Regions from separate parts of the Brevibacillus halotolerans genome, predicted to be linked through region 1. Evidence: a T-box and tRNA genes for the amino acid it is inferred to sense, from the RefSeq annotation. Region 1 holds a T-box; the other holds one or more tRNA genes.
What was found. The T-box of region 1 lies ahead of serS (serine--tRNA ligase). A T-box ahead of a tRNA ligase gene usually reads a tRNA of that ligase, here a tRNA-Ser.
Positions count from the first base shown of each region.

Region 1 (8,238 bases):
GGCAAAACGTCTAGCTTCTTCTAAATTAGGTTCAGATGTCTCGCACCAAATAAGATCTGCATAAGGCGCATATGCCAGTCCTCTGGCAATCGCTGCATCTAGTCCTCCACGTATTTGATAGAATCCTTCTGCTGTACGATCTCCTGTCAAAAATTCCTGATCGCGCGGATCAACATCGCTGGTTAACAGGTAGGCCCCATTGGCATCGGTACGAGCTATCACGATGGTTGGCACACCCATCACATCCGCAGCAAATCGTGCAGCTATTAAATTTCTAACGGCTGCCTGAGTAGGAATTAAGACCTTTCCCCCCATATGACCACATTTTTTCTCAGAGGCTAATTGATCCTCAAAATGAACACCTGCTGCGCCGGCTTCAATCATGGCTTTCATTAATTCAAATACATTAAGTGGTCCACCAAACCCTGCTTCCGCATCCGCTATGATTGGTGCGAACCAATTGACATCTTCCTTTCCTTCTGAATAAGAAATTTGATCGGCCCGCTGGAACGCTTGATTAATTCTTTTTACCACTTGTGGGACACTGTTAGCTGGATATAAGCTTTGATCGGGGTACATGTGGCCAGAAAGGTTGGCATCAGCAGCGACTTGCCACCCGCTTAAATAAATAGCTTTTAACCCCGCCTTCACTTGCTGGATTGCTTGATTCCCCGTTAAAGCTCCCAAAGCATGAACATAATCCTCTGTATGCAGCAGATTCCAAAGTCGATCTGCCCCTAGCTTTGCCAAGGTATGCTCGACTTGAATGGAACCGCGTAAGCGAACTACTTCCTCAGCCGAATATGGTCTTGTAATCCCTTCCCAACGTTTAGACTCCCAAGACTGCTCCAAATCCTTTATCTGCTTCATTTTAGTCATTTTTCTCCACTCCTCTTCCTTTTTTAGATGTACTCATACGCTGGTATCGTAATGAAAGGCATAAATTCTTCTGCCTGAACAACCTCTTTAAACAAAGTAATCGCTCGGGAAAACTCTCCCGCCTCAAAACGTTCGGGACCAATTTTCTGCTTTAAGACAGCGATTTCCTCATGGATCAATCCCTCTACCAATTCCCATGTAATTTTAGGGCCATTTATTAATTTTCCATTTGGATGCCGAATCCACTGCCAGACTTGAGCACGAGATATTTCCGCCGTAGCCGCATCCTCCATGAGGTTATTAATTGGTACTGCCCCCATTCCCCTCAGCCATGCCTCTATATATTGAATCGCGACGCTAATATTTGTCCGTAACCCCTGCTCTGTAATCGTCCCCTCTGGAACAGCAAGTAGGTCTGCCGCACATACCTGTACATCGGTTCTCTTTTGATGCAATTGGTTAGCTGAAGGCATGATTTGATCAAATACACTCATAGCAACTGGGACCAGACCAGGATGCGCAACCCATGTGCCATCGTGACCGGCCAGTGCCTCCCTTTCTTTGTCGAGCCTTACCTTCTCAAAAGCTGCTTCATTCGCTAACACATCATTGCGAACAGGAATTTGTGCTGCCATTCCTCCCATCGCATGAGCATTACGTTTATGACACGTCTGAATAGTTAGATCGCAATAAGCTTTCATAAAAGGAACAGACATGGTTACTTGAGCGCGGTCAGGGAAGATAATATTGCTGTTTTTGCAGAATTTTTTGATAAAACTAAAAATATAATCCCATCGTCCACAGTTAAGTCCAGCACTGTGATCCCGCAGTTCATACAAAATTTCATCCATTTCAAAGCTTGCAAGAATTGTTTCTATAAGCACTGTCGCTTTAATCGTTCCTTGTTCAATCCCTAGTCTTTGCTGAGCAAATATAAAAACATCGTTCCATAGCCTTGCTTCTTCGTGGCTTTCTATTTTCGGAAGATAAAAATACGGGCCGGACCCTATTTCCAAAAGCTTTTTAGCATTGTGATAAAAATAGAGCCCAAAATCCACAAGACCAGCTGACATAGGTTGACCATCTACATAAATATGCTTCTCCTGTAAATGCCAGCCGCGCGGTCTCACTAACAACGTAGTGATTTGCTCCTTTAATTGATATACTTTTCCTTCGTTACTAGTAAAAGAAATCGTGCGGTTAATGGCATCCCTCATGTTGATTTGACCTTCTATCGTATTTCGCCAAGAAGGGGAATTGGCATCCTCAAAATCAGCCATAAAAGCTTTAGCACCTGAATTGCAAGCATTGATGACCATTTTCCGATCTGAGGTAGGACCAGTAATTTCAACCCGACGATCCTGTAAATCAGCGGGAATAGGAGCAATCGTCCAATCCGCTTCCCGAATGTCTTTGGTTTCCTCTAAAAAGTGAGGCATTTTCCCTTGGTCAAATTCCTGTTGTCGTTTTTCTCTTTTTACCAAAAGTTCCTGTCGTCTCGCTTCAAATAATCTTGATAGCTCAGCTAGAAAAGCTACTGCATCTGGTGTCAATATTTCTAGATAACGTTCATTCATCTCTCCGGTAATTTGAACGTCAGTTGGATACGGTTGAATTTCAGTTAAAATTCTTTCCATTTTCAACACTCCCCTCCGTATAACTGCCTCAATTATTCAACTAATCCTGATCCACTACATGTGCAACAACTGATGAAACCATGTCCCTGGCATGAGACACAGTAACCTCCCTCGTGTGAATGACCTTTCCCCTTGCAATGTGGGCAATCGTTTTCGCCATTTCCATTACATTTGTAGCAGTCCATCTTGCATCCTCCTTATCCTGTGTAAATCTGTATTATAACAATCAAAGTTTATATAAATTAATATATAACAGTTAATTCCGAATTGGCAATCTTTTTTACATGAATTTTCCAATAAATTGTTTTTTATCATAAAAAACCCTTAATCCATAGCTTTTTTCACACTCAAAATCACAAAAAAACTGGTAGCCGCCTTTTAAATAGACGACTACCAGTTATGCTTTTACCTATGAAGTTTATTGCTACCACTCAAACTGTACTTATACAGTTATTTCTTAGCTATAATCCGATCGATTCCACCCATGTAAGGACGCAATGCTTCTGGAATTACAACAGAACCATCTTCCTGTTGGTAGTTTTCCAGTATAGCTGCTACTGTACGACCTAATGCCAAGCCAGATCCATTCATTGTATGCACGAATTCAGGCTTGCTTTTTGCATCGCGACGGAAGCGAATATTGGCACGGCGAGCTTGGAAATCTTCAAAATTAGAGCAAGAAGAAATCTCACGGTACGTGCTATAGCTTGGAAGCCATACTTCCAAATCGTATTTTTTCGCAGCTGTAAATCCAAGATCACCTGTACACATGCTCATGACACGATATGGCAGGCCAAGCATTTGCAACACGGTTTCCGCATTGTTTACCAGCTTTTCTAGCTCTTCATATGAATCCTCAGGTTTCACGAACTTCACAAGTTCAACCTTATTAAACTGATGCTGGCGAATCAATCCACGTGTATCACGTCCAGCTGACCCAGCCTCAGAACGGAAGCATGCACTAAATGCATTATACTTAATCGGAAGTTGAGCCACATCAAGAATCTCATCACGATGCATATTTGTAACAGGTACCTCAGAGGTTGGGATCAAAAAATAATCTACCCCATCAATCTTAAATGCATCCTCTTCAAACTTAGGTAATTGCCCTGTCCCTGTCATGCTAGCGCGATTAACCATATATGGCGGCAATACTTCTTCGTATCCATGCTTGTCTGCATGAAGATCCATCATGAAGTTGATTAGGGCACGTTCTAAGCGAGCTCCCATGCCTTTATAGAAAACAAAACGGCTTCCCGTTACTTTAGAGGCTGTTTCAAAATCAAGAATACCCAACGCATCGGCTACCTCCCAATGCGGCTTTGGTTCAAAGCTGAAGGTCGAAGCTTCTCCCCACACACGATGCACTACATTGTCATCTTCAGTTGTACCTATTGGCGTGCTTTCATGCGGCAAATTAGGAAGGCTTAATAGAATGATAGTGAGCTGTTCATCTAACTCGCGCAGCTCTTCATCCAATGCCTTAATGCGTTCATTCACTTGCTTCATCTCAGAAATCAAATGATCTGCATTCTCTTTATTACGCTTTAATACAGCTACCTGTTCTGATACTGTATTACGTTTATTTTTTAGGGTATCCCCTTCTTGAATAAGCTGTCTACGTTTTTCATCCACTTCAGCAAACTGATCCAGTGCGGAGATATCCTCATTACGGTGCGCCAATCGACGTCTTACTTCTTCAAGATCCTGACGCAGTATTTTTACGTCTAACATGTAAAACCCCTCCAAATTTTAGACAAAATAAAAAACACCCATCCCACTTACCAGGGACGAATGTTAACTCCGCGTTGCCACCCTCATTGATAAGCCATATCGCTCTGCCGTAGGTAAGCAAGCTGGTCTTATCCTCTTCATTCCACGTAAATAACGGTACGCGAGACCGGGCAAAGTTATGTCCTTTACCACTCAAAGATGGATTCTTCTGCCCATTGGGTCGATTCGCACCAACCATCGACTCTCTTAACCAATTAAAACAGAGTACTATTTCTTATCAACATGTTTTTTATGGGTGTTTTTCTTGTTATTAAATGTACTACATGATGTAAGCAATTGCAAACAATGCTCTATGTCCATTTTACACGCTCTGTTTTATTTTGAAAAGAAGAAAGCACCCTATACGGATGCTTTCCCTGTTGTTTGATATTCATTCACCATGTCTAAAAAATATTTATGCAATCGATAATCATCTGTTAGTTCTGGATGAAAGGATGCCGCCAAAAATTGCCCTTGGCGAGCCGCTACGATATTGTCTTCATGCTTCGCCAGCACTTCACCCTTATTGCCGATTTTCAGGATAAGAGGCGCACGGATAAAGACCGCTGGAAAGTCGGAAGCTACGCCAGCGATTGGCATCTTGATTTCAAAGCTTTCCTTTTGCCGCCCAAAAGCATTTCTCGCTACCTTCATATCCATTAAACCTAGATGGGCTTCTGGTGCATGTTCAATTTCATTTGCAATTAAGATAGCGCCTGCGCATGTTCCAAAGACAGGCTTCTTCTCATTCGCAAACTGACGAATCGCATCCATAAAGCCGTATTTATGCATGAGCTTACTAATTGTTGTACTCTCGCCACCGGGAATGATCAAGCCATCTATCTCAGATAGCTCGTCCACCTTTTTAATTGCGATTGCTTCTGCACCTGCCAACTCAAGCATGCGCATATGCTCTGCAACCGCACCTTGTAGGGCGAGAACACCGATTCTTGTCTTACTCATATTACCAGCCGCGCTCCTGCATGCGCTCAGCCTGCGGCAACTTGGAAATTTCGATTCCAGTCATCGCAGAACCAAGGTCTTTCGAAACGCGTGCAATCAATTCGTAATCTGTATAGTGTGTAGTCGCTTCTACAATAGCACGTGCGAATTTTTCAGGATTCTCGGACTTAAAGATACCGGAACCTACAAATACACCATCTGCGCCTAGTTGCATCATCAAAGCAGCATCAGAAGGTGTAGCAACACCACCAGCCGCGAAGTTTACAACAGGAAGCTTTCCTGTTTTGTGAATTTGCTCTAACAATTCATACGGAGCTCCAAGATTTTTCGCTTCAGCCATTAATTCATCATAAGACATGCTTTGCACTTTACGGATTTGTGATTGCATCGTACGCATATGGCGAACAGCCTCAACAATGTTTCCTGTTCCTGGCTCCCCTTTTGTACGAATCATCGATGCACCTTCTCCGATACGACGAAGAGCTTCACCCAAATCACGCGCTCCACAAACAAATGGCACTGTGAAATCTTTTTTATTAATATGGTACAAGTCATCAGCAGGAGTAAGTACTTCGCTTTCATCAAGATAATCTACTCCCATAGATTCAAGGACACGTGCTTCTACAAAATGACCAATACGTGCTTTTGCCATTACAGGAATCGTAACCGCTTTTAATACTTCCTCTACAATTCCTAGATCAGCCATGCGCGCTACGCCACCGGCCGCACGAATATCAGATGGAACGCGTTCCAGTGCCATAACGGCTACTGCACCCGCAGCTTCCGCAATTTTAGCTTGCTCGGCGTTAACAACGTCCATAATTACGCCGCCTTTTTGCATTTCTGCCATTCCACGTTTAACACGATCTGTACCTACCTGTACCATCAGTGAGCCTCCCCTATAAGTGAACATCCCTACAAAAGGATTAGATTTGCAACATTGTTTTTATTGTAAACCAATCAGAAAAAGTAGACAACATATCTTGACAGAATATTTGCCTTCTTTTAAAGTTCTGCCCTCGGCAGCACTACCCCTGCTTGATTAGCCAACAATACTTTTAAACAGATTAGCGATAAATTCGAAGATACTTCTAAAGAATAGGCGAATCCAGCTACCTTCTTCTACATCCTCAGCAGCTATTAAATCTACCCCGCCCTTTTGATTGCTTGGCATCAAATAATCGCTTTTTCCTTCTGTATCAAGGTAGACTGTTCCAATCACGTCACCTTTTTTAATAGGCGCGGTCAAAGGTTTATATTCTACACGCGGCGTTACTTTCGCTTCTTCTCCGATTTTACCCACAACATTAACTGATTTAGCGGTAATAGCCGGAACCTCTAGAGATACACCCTTTTTAAGTGGCGCATTTTCAAATCCTGGAACAGGAACGCCTTTTCCCAGTTTTTCCGTAGCTTTGTAGGTGCTATAGCCATAATTTAATAACTTTTTGGTTTCTTCAAAACGGCTTGTTTTTGTTTTAGCTCCCATGACAACTGTGATCAGGCGCATTCCATCACGATAAGCCGTTCCCGTAAAGCAAAATTGTGCTGCATCCGTATAACCAGTTTTAAGACCATCTACTCCAAGCGTTTCATTCGGCAAGCCTGGAAGCATCCAGTTATTGTTTGCTAGCTTGATTTCTTCTTTTTGACCTTCACGGAACACCCAGCGCGGGATTTTAGAAATTTCTAATGCCTCAGGATAATCACTCACTAAACGATCCGCCAAGATAGCTGCATCACGTGCAGACATCACATTATCCTTGCTCGTATCCGCTGGTTTATAAGGTCCTAATTCATTAGCAGGCAATCCAGTGGATGTAACAAAAAACGTATTTTTCATCCCAATCTCTTGGGCTTTTTTATTCATCATGTCTACAAAGTTGGCTTCAGTTCCACCAATCTTTTCTGCTAACAGGGCTGTAGCATCGTTAGCTGAGGCAATCGCCATAGCTTTATATAGTTCACTTACCTTGTGACTTTCCCCAGCATTTAAGTACACGCCTGAGGAATCCTTCTTTTTGGCAATAAAGAAAGCATAGTCACTAACAGGTACAAGTTCATCTTGTTTAATTTTACCTTTTTTAATAGCCTCTAATACCAGATACTCTGTCATCATTTTAGTCATACTAGCTGGTGGTAATGGCTGATCTGGGTTTTTACTGTACAAAACCTTTCCCGTTGATGCCTCGACTAAAATTGCTGAACTCGCCACTAGATCAAGATTGGCAGCCGTCTCAGCAGCAGAAGCCTGCATTGCTCCTCCCACAATGGATAGCATACCAATTGCACCAGCCAATAAAAGTTTGCTTACTCTTGCTGTCCATTTGTGCATCATGTCTACGATCACTCCCCCTACTTTTAAAAATATCCTTTTTTTCTTTTTTCCTGTTGAACACAGTCTTTAGTCTATCATACTAAAAGCCGTTGTTTGAAGAGCACCAGACGCATCTCCATGAGAAAAAGAACTGGTAATCGTATCCATCCGGAAAACCCTTCTTTTAACCTGACGTTCTAAAAGGATATTTGGATTCAGATTTTCTTTTTTTATTTAGGACATCGTTTCGAATTCTGCAATCTTATATGGTAATGATCTACTCTACGACTTATATTCTAGTTTTTGGATTATATAAAAAACAAAAGGACTCCCAAATGGAAAGCCCTTTTGTCTTACCTTGCTTTTTAGCTTGGTAAAGCGATCGTTGCCCTATCCTTATGAAATAGAGTAGTTCGGAGATTCTTTTGTAATTTGAACATCATGCGGATGGCTTTCGCGCAAGCCTGCACCAGTAATACGAACGAAAGTAGACTTGTCACGTAGATCAGCAATGGTTGCCGCTCCACAATAGCCCATACCAGCTCTTAGACCACCAACAAGCTGATACACAACATCAGCCAAAGGCCCTTTATAAGCTACGCGTCCTTCAATACCTTCAGGAACAAGCTTCTGAGCATTCTCCTGGAAGTAACGATCTTTACTTCCCGC
Region 1 covers NZ_JAPTNK010000017.1:2,598-10,835, reverse strand. Annotated here, with positions in the region: gene aceA (isocitrate lyase) at 1-879, opposite strand, end outside; gene aceB (malate synthase A) at 903-2,516, opposite strand; gene serS (serine--tRNA ligase) at 2,967-4,250, opposite strand; T-box leader at 4,300-4,540, opposite strand; gene pdxT (pyridoxal 5'-phosphate synthase glutaminase subunit PdxT) at 4,650-5,252, opposite strand; gene pdxS (pyridoxal 5'-phosphate synthase lyase subunit PdxS) at 5,254-6,138, opposite strand; gene O0550_RS18555 (D-alanyl-D-alanine carboxypeptidase family protein) at 6,295-7,590, opposite strand; gene guaB (IMP dehydrogenase) at 7,966-8,238, opposite strand, start outside.

Region 2 (8,238 bases), on a different contig from region 1:
AAAGACTATGCGGCACTCTCAGGCACGTCGATGGCTTGCCCTCATGTCGCAGCGGTGGCTAGTTTAATTCGTTCTGTTAATCCTTCTCTTAGCAATAAACAGGTCAGACAAATTCTAGAAAAGACAGCAACAGACTTAGGCGCACCAGGTCGGGATTCCTTATATGGGTACGGATATATCAATGTAAAAAAAGCGCTACAGGAAAGTCAAGTGGGACAAGAAACAGCACCTCTAATTTCTCCCGCGGCTACGCCTTCCACTGAACAGGCTCCAGTTTCTGGCTTTCAGCGTTTTTTAGAGTTACTGCTGGGTCGCTATCTACAATCATTTCGTACCCACCAGCAATAAGGTATATCCCCATATAAAAGGAGGACGATGTTATTGAAAGCCGTCATTTTGTTTGCTCATCCTGGAACGAATAGCTTTAATCACGCTATCTTACAGCAAGTGACAGAGAGCCTGCATAAGCATGGTATCACCCCAACCTTACGTAATTTGTATGAACAAAAATTTTCACCCATTTTTTCTCCCGCTGATATGCAGGCATTGGAATCAGAGCAAGTGCCAAAAGCCATCGAAGAGGAACAAACCATTTTATCGGAATCTGATCTATTGATTATGATTTATCCTGTTTGGTGGTGGTCACAGCCAGCCATTTTGAAAGGCTACATTGATCGTATCTTTTCAGACGGGTTTGCTTTTAAATATGAAAAAAATGGACCTGTTGGTTTGTTAACGGGGAAACAAGCCCTAGTTTTTACAACTACGCGAGAATCACAGCAGGAAATGCAGGCAAGCGGTCTAGACGAGGTTGTTAAAAAACAGGTCGTAGATGGTATTTTACGATTCTCAGGATTTGAACCAGTTATCTATCATAATTTTGCAGAAGTACCATATGTGGAGGAAGCTATTCGAGAAACCTATCTACAACAGGTAGGTCAAGCGATTGCTTCGTTAAAACTTCCCGTACTGATGTAGACCCTATGTAAAAATAGGCTTTCCTCAAATGGACTAGATGTTGTCTTACATGCTACAGTTCCATTAAAATTTTTGGAAAGCCTATTTTTTATAAGGAAAAATCAATTCATTTTGTGAATTTTTGTAACAGGTCACAAAAAAGTCAAAAAATTTGACACTTTTCGTTCATATACTCCCTTTTAATTTTCTGATTTATTCGTATAATAGAAAAAGAAAGCATACAACATATTAGCAGAGAAAAAAGAGACCCTTCAAAATGAAAGGTCTCCACTCAGATATAATGCCGTTATAAAATAAATACTTGTAAACCCATTCTCCTGTTAATTGCTCGGTTGCATCCGCTTTTTCGTAATGTAATCTGTTTCGTAGTACTGCAATTCATCACGTAGAGGCTCAAAAATTCGAGATAATCCTAATGTTAGGCTCTCTAGTTCAGGAGTAACCTCTTTGCGGAAAATAATGCAGTCTTGCCCTGTGTACGAGTACCTGCCATCCTCATCGTAAACCTCGCCTTTGGGATAGTAAAAATTAATTACACAGGTGTGGTACACCTGATAGAGGGCTTCTTCGGCAAACTCCTCGTTAAAGCGAGCACGTCGAAGACAGATTCCCAACTTCTCATAGGCATTCTCTGCATAAACCAACAAGCGACGTAAATCAGAAAGATAGCTACCATAGTAAGCTTCATACTCCTCAGCATCTCCAGATCTTTCAATCAAATCTGCTAAAGTAGTTTGATTTAGGAATCTCTCCACTTCTATGCTAACCTTCTTCAACCGCATAAAGGTATCTTCGCATAACTGTTTTACATGAGCGTCTGACATAGAGAATCCTCCTTAGGGCAACAGATATTAAGATTTACGTTTATTGTAAAAAAACTGCCCCGGAGTTACAAGAAGTTTTTATTTTATAACACAGTTTCTGAATTAGATTGATAGTTTTTTCTAGTATATTTCTTTTGATACATGTACGTAACAAATGCCACAAATAGCGCCACGACAACCATAAAGAGCAATATAAGATTATCGGTGCTAACAAATTCCCAGCCGTGTCCTTTACTGATAATTTCTCGTACGGAATGTAGGAAATATGTGAGCGGCAAGGATTTTGCTATGATCGCAATCGCTGTTGGCATAGAAGTAATTGGCCAAGTCCATCCAGATAGCATAAATGATGGTACTGCGATTAGCATAGCTGTTTGTGTCGCTTGTAGCATATTGGAAGAGAAAAACGAGATAGCAAATCCAATAGACACGACTGCTAGATTGAAAATAAATCCGCTAAGGAAAAGTAAGCTCAAGCTTCCATAGTACGTAACAGCAAAAAATTTAAAGATCAGTACATAGGTTAGCAAAAAGTTAAACATGGCAAGGATCATATGAGTCGTTATTTTACTTAACGCAATTTTGACAAACCCATTTCCGTTTAAGGTATCCATCCAAGTTCCTTCTTCTTTTTGGCGAGTTACGCTTAAAGAAACACTCAAGAAAGCTACCTGCTGCAAAACAGTTCCGGCCAACCCAAAGATCATAAATGCCAGATAGTTAAAGGTTGGGTTATGCAGAATACGATAGCGATAGTCAATCCCTGTCGCAAAGTTTGTTGCCGCACTGCCCCATTCACCTTTCGCCTCTAACTTTTTTAACGTCACTCCACCAGAGATCGTTTTCACTAGAGAGCTCGCAGCGCGAACAGAGGTATTGGAAACCATCATGTTACTTCCATCAATCAGATTTAAAATCTCTGTTGGCTTACCCAATTTGGCATTGACGGTCAAGCCCTTGGGAATAATAAATCCAACCTGCGCCTCTTCATAAGTCATCAGATGTTGTAACTCTTCTTCTGTTGTAACTATATTTGTTACTGAAAACGTTTGATCATTATCAATCGCTCTAATCAATTCTCTTGTTAATTCTGTTTGGTCCAGGTCTGCTACCACTGTCGGTATTTCCATCACGCGTTTTTCCTGATACAAATATCCAAACATGAGCATATAGACACACGGAACAAGAAACACAATATTACGTATCGTTTTATTCGTATAAATGGATCGCCATTCGTCAGCAACTAATTGCAAAAAGCTATTCACGAGCGCCAGCCCCTTTTAGGTGCCATTCGACAGTAAAGCCAGGGCGTACATCAATATCCTCCACTTGCAATTTCACTTGGAATGCTCGCAAATCACGGGAGTTTAGCTCCTGTGTTGCTTTCTTCGTTGCAAAATCTGCTGCTGGTGCCACCATTTGTACAGTCGCATTTACTTCCTTATTTAAGCTTGGGACAAACAATGTAGTTTTCTCGCCTACTTTTATGTTGCCAAGCTGGTTTTCATCCACATACATTTTTACAAATTTATCGTTCTCTACTTGAATTGTCATGATGGAAGAGCCTTGTGCTACAAGTTCCCCTTTTTGTGAGGAAATAGATTTTACAATACCGCTAACAGGTGCAATCATTTGTGTATTGCGCAAGTATGCCTCTGCTTCATCCAAAGCACCTTTTGCTTGTTTTACGCCTGCTTCTGCTGATTTTACATCAGATTCGCGCAATCCTACCTGACCAAGCCCGGCAATTGCATTCTGGTATGCTGCATTCGCTTGGTTTACTTGAGCTGTAAGTGCTTCAATCTGTTCTGGTCGAGCACCTTTTTGCGCCATGTTTAATTGCTCTTGTGTTGCCGTATATTCAGCGGAGTATTTTTCAAATTCAGCCTGAGATTCTTCCAATTTAATTTTTGGAATAGCCCCTTCTTTTAATAAATCCTCCATGCGTTTCATGTTCGTCTGAGCCAAGTTGCGAGCTGTTTTGGTTGCCTGAAGCTTTCCTTTTAGCTGCGCAATCTCTTCTGGACGAGCCCCGTTTTTGTTAGCTTGCAAATTAGCTTGAGCTGCTTGCAAAGCTGCCTGAGCCTGCTTTACCGTAGCATCGCTTGATCCGCTGGTAACGGAAACTCCTTTTTTAGCCTGCTCCAATTTCGCTTGAGCTAATTGGTACGCTGCTGCTGCCTGATCGCGTTTTGCTGCAATCTCAGCGCTTCCCAGCACAGCTAAGAGTTGACCTTCAACTACTTTGTCGCCCTCTTTAACATCAATCTTGTCAATGGTTCCTGGAACCTTGAAGGCTAAATCTACTTCGGTCCCTTCTACAACAGCAGTTACTTGTTTCGCGGAACCTCCGGCATAACTATTTTTTTCAGAAAAAAGTAAGTATCCACCTAAAAGTACGATAGCTGCTAAGAACCCAACCAAACCAACCATCATCTTTTTATTCTCTCTCATAACCTTCCACTCCAATTCGCAATTTAAGCGAGTCCCAGAGCTCCTTTAAATAAAATGAGTAATGTATCTCTGGTCTCTAGCGTATAAACTGGCTCATTGCGGAACATCTTGCGAAGAACCACAAATCCAATACTCCCAAACAAAGCGGATACCACTGTCTGCGTTTCCATATCGCTTTTGATAAAGCCTTGTTCCTGCATGTTTGCCAGGTATTTCTCCATTAAAGAAAAATAATTGCCTAATAATGTTCGAACCATATTATCCCGTGTTATATCTCCTGAGGAGAAACTTAACAGCAATAAACAAAACTCACTGTTATCCGAAAAGAAGCGCAAATGCTCATCTAGTACGTGTAAAAGACGTTCCTGTGGCGTTAAGCTGCTATCTTCCGTCGCCCCTTTGACGGACTCCATCAGCATTTCCACTCCCTTTTGATTTACATAATAGAATAACTCCTCCTTTGTCTTAAAGTGATAATACAACGTACCCTTAGCTACCTGGGCAAATTCTGCAATCGTATCCATCGTTGTATCCGTATACCCATATTGGGCAAAAGCTTGCAGGGCACTTTCATAAATTAAATCCTTCTTTTTACTCATTAATATGTACCCCCATATAAACTGACCAGTCAGTACAGAGATTAGTGTACTCTGCTTTTTGATGACCGTCAAGGTATTTTTGGAAAAAAGTGATTACTCATTCATATTTCATTGGTGTGATCTTCGTTATGTACTCTATTTACATTATTGATACCCGTAATCTTACTGCTTCAAACGATTGCAGCCTAAGACCGATTATCCATCCCCTAGCAACTTGTTTCTAGTCGTAGCCAATTGTTTTTATGAAAGTAAAAAAGCCGATGAACAAGTCATCGGCTTCCCATGTAAGCAATATGGCGGAGGGAGAGGGATTCGAACCCCCGTGACGTTGCCGCCTAACGGTTTTCAAGACCGCCCCGTTATGACCACTTCGGTATCCCTCCATATAATAGCTGATAATCATTATGTATGAAATAATTTCGTCCTGCGAAATACATCAGCAAGGATTATTATACTAGAGCATATGTAAAAAGACAAGTATTTTTTTATTATTTTTTTCTAAAATGATTGCAACGTTTGTATCCGTTCACCAGATTGTGTATGATAGACTAAATACGTAATTTGGTAAGTTCCTACATAATCCTTACGGTTCTTACCCTTTCATGAAGGAGTGACTTTGTAGCAATGGACCAACTCATTACATTTGCTAAAGATTATTGGGTAATTCTTATCCTAGTCTTATTGGCAGTGTTTGTGCTTAATTTTTTTCTAAAAGCCTTGTACAAAATTGTTTTATTTAGTCTGGTGGTCGGGGCTATTCTGGTCTTTGGTTTCAATTATACACCAACTGAAGTGGTGAACATAGGACGTCAGGTGGTAAATGGTGTCGATGAAGTATTCACATCTACTGTAAGACCTTTAATTGATTCTGAAATTAAGGACGCCACTTACAATTTCCGTGAAGATGGAAGCTATGAAATCAAGACGACGAATATCCGTATTGAGGGGAAAAAGGGCGATCCGAAAGCCACTGTCTACTATAAGAATTTTAATTTCTCCATTAATATTAAAGATCTAGGTGAATTAGCTCAGCAACACATCCAGAAGGCTGCTGATGGTAAATCAACACCGTAACACCAATATATTCGTCTATTAACTTTACTTGCTAAGTAAGAATCCCGGTTCACGCCTGCTAAGGCTACGAGCCGGGATTTTTCATATAGGTATGTTTATATCCATTTTGTGTAGTGATTTACAATGTACTCTTGCTATTAGACACGTCCACTATATAAGCATACAAAAAAACCGAGGAACCTTTCAGCTCATCGGTTTGCTATTCTTTATGTATGGCGGAGGGAGAGGGATTCGAACCCCCGTGACGTTGCCGCCTAACGGTTTTCAAGACCGCCCCGTTATGACCACTTCGGTATCCCTCCGCGTTGCTACATAAAAAATATAGCATATAAAAAATCAAATAGCAACACCTTTTTTAAAAAATTTATGGGTTTAATAGTTTTTCTTTTCAACAGCTAGCTCACACCACTCGATGAGAGTCAGTGCAAATAACTCAGCACACGCAAAAATATCATCGAGGACGATATACTCATCGGGATAATGTGCAACTTGGGTTACCCCTGGTCCTATAATGATAGAAGGAGTATCGGCCAGCTTCGTTAATAGACCTCCATCAGTCCCCCATGGCGATGCTTCTATGATCGCTGCCTCTCCAAAAACAGACGGATATAGCTCCTGCAATCGTGCAAGCAATGGATGATCCATTTCTACCTCTCCTGGCACCCATCTGGCACCGTACCATTCCAGCTCCACAGGATGATCTACAAACCATTCATCTTCCTCCGTAAGCTTTTGTAACGCAGCCTGCATTTCAATTTTGGCCATCTCCATTTCTTCTCCAGGTGCTACACCCATTCGTCCTTCTATTGTAACCAAATCCGAAACAGATGATGGCCATTTTCCCCCTTGTATTACACCTAGATTAATAGGGATCGGTATAGGCAATTTCGCGTATAAAGGGTCTGACATTCGTTGATTTCTCTCTTGCTCTAAGCGCTGAATTTGTCTGATTACGGTCATGCTTTTTTCGATGGCACTAACTCCTTCATAGCGTGTACCTCCATGTGCCGATCTGCCTCGTATGAACAAGCGGAACCACATGGAGCCTTGTTGCTTGGGAAAAATTTTCAGATTTGTTGGCTCAGGTATTAAAGCAGCGTCCGCTCTATACCCACGTAAAATGGTGGATAAGGTCCCAGCCCCACCGCTTTCTTCTTCTACAACACTTTGAAAGATAACATCGCCCTTCAAACGTACACCAAGCTGTTGGAGGGTTTGAATAGCTAAGAGAGACGCGAGATTGCCACCTTTCATGTCCGTTACCCCGCGGCCATACAATTTTCCATCCACAATTTCTCCACTAAACGGCTCCTGTGTCCATTGTTTTCGCTCTCCTTCTGGCACAACATCAACATGGCCATTGAGAATAAGAGAACGTCCTCCTCCCGTACCCTTCCATACCCCTACTACGTTCGGACTACCTGAAAATTCAGTACGCGGCGAAACAAAATAGGCATGTTTCTCCAGCTTTTCAAGCTCGTCACCTGTCATCTCCCACACATCGACTTCAAGTCCCATCTCTACCAAGTGATTGGCTATTTTCTGCTGAATCCCCGCTTCCTGCCCTTGTACGCTAGCCTCACGCACCCATTCCTGCAACAAGCCTATGGCACCTGCTCGATCCTTCTGTAGCTGCTCACGAATTCGTTCCTGCCATGTTAGTGTCTGGCTTACGCTCATGGTAGTCTCCCCCTTAGATAAAAGTGGTTACTTCTCCGCTAAATAACAGCTCTGCTTCTGTCGCACCAATCACATCTGCTACGGTGTATGGATGCATAACCTCCAATAAATGCAATCCATCCGTTTTTACCTCCATCACTGCCATATCAGTGATTATCATATCGGCACTTCCTTTTGCGGTCAGAGGTAGCTTGCACTCACGGACAATCTTGGAGCGACCATTTTTGTCCAAATGTGTAGTAAGGACTAGAACCTTCTTTGCCTTTTGTGCTAATTCCATCGCACCGCCCATCCCAGGAACCCGTTTTCCGGGAACAATCCAATTGGCAATATCACCACGCTGACTTACCTCTAACACCCCAAGAATCGTCATATCTAGCAACCCTCTGCGAATGACCGCAAAAGCAGTGGCACTATCAAAAAAGGAAGCGCCGGGCATCAAAGTAACAGGAAAGCCTCCCGCGTTGCACAAATTCGGATTTTCTTCTCCTTTCTGGGGAGTGGGACCTGTACCTACAATGCCATTTTCAGCATGAAACAAAACATATTTTTCTTCTGGTATAAAATCTGCTACAAGCGTAGGGATCCCGATCCCTAGATTAATCAGCATACCGCTTTTTACCTCCAAA
Region 2 covers NZ_JAPTNK010000013.1:10,442-18,679, reverse strand. Annotated here, with positions in the region: gene O0550_RS16145 (S8 family peptidase) at 1-348, shown strand, start outside; gene O0550_RS16140 (NAD(P)H-dependent oxidoreductase) at 376-978, shown strand; gene O0550_RS16135 (DUF3907 family protein) at 1,299-1,802, opposite strand; gene O0550_RS16130 (ABC transporter permease) at 1,886-3,067, opposite strand; gene O0550_RS16125 (HlyD family secretion protein) at 3,060-4,256, opposite strand; gene O0550_RS16120 (TetR/AcrR family transcriptional regulator) at 4,280-4,855, opposite strand; tRNA gene O0550_RS16115 (tRNA-Ser) at 5,150-5,238, opposite strand; gene O0550_RS16110 (hypothetical protein) at 5,480-5,929, shown strand; tRNA gene O0550_RS16105 (tRNA-Ser) at 6,143-6,231, opposite strand; gene O0550_RS16100 (peptidase) at 6,302-7,609, opposite strand; gene O0550_RS16095 (3-oxoacid CoA-transferase subunit B) at 7,623-8,238, opposite strand, start outside.
Region 2: it has a tRNA-Ser gene. The T-box ahead of serS (serine--tRNA ligase) is inferred to sense a tRNA for this amino acid. The anticodon was not compared.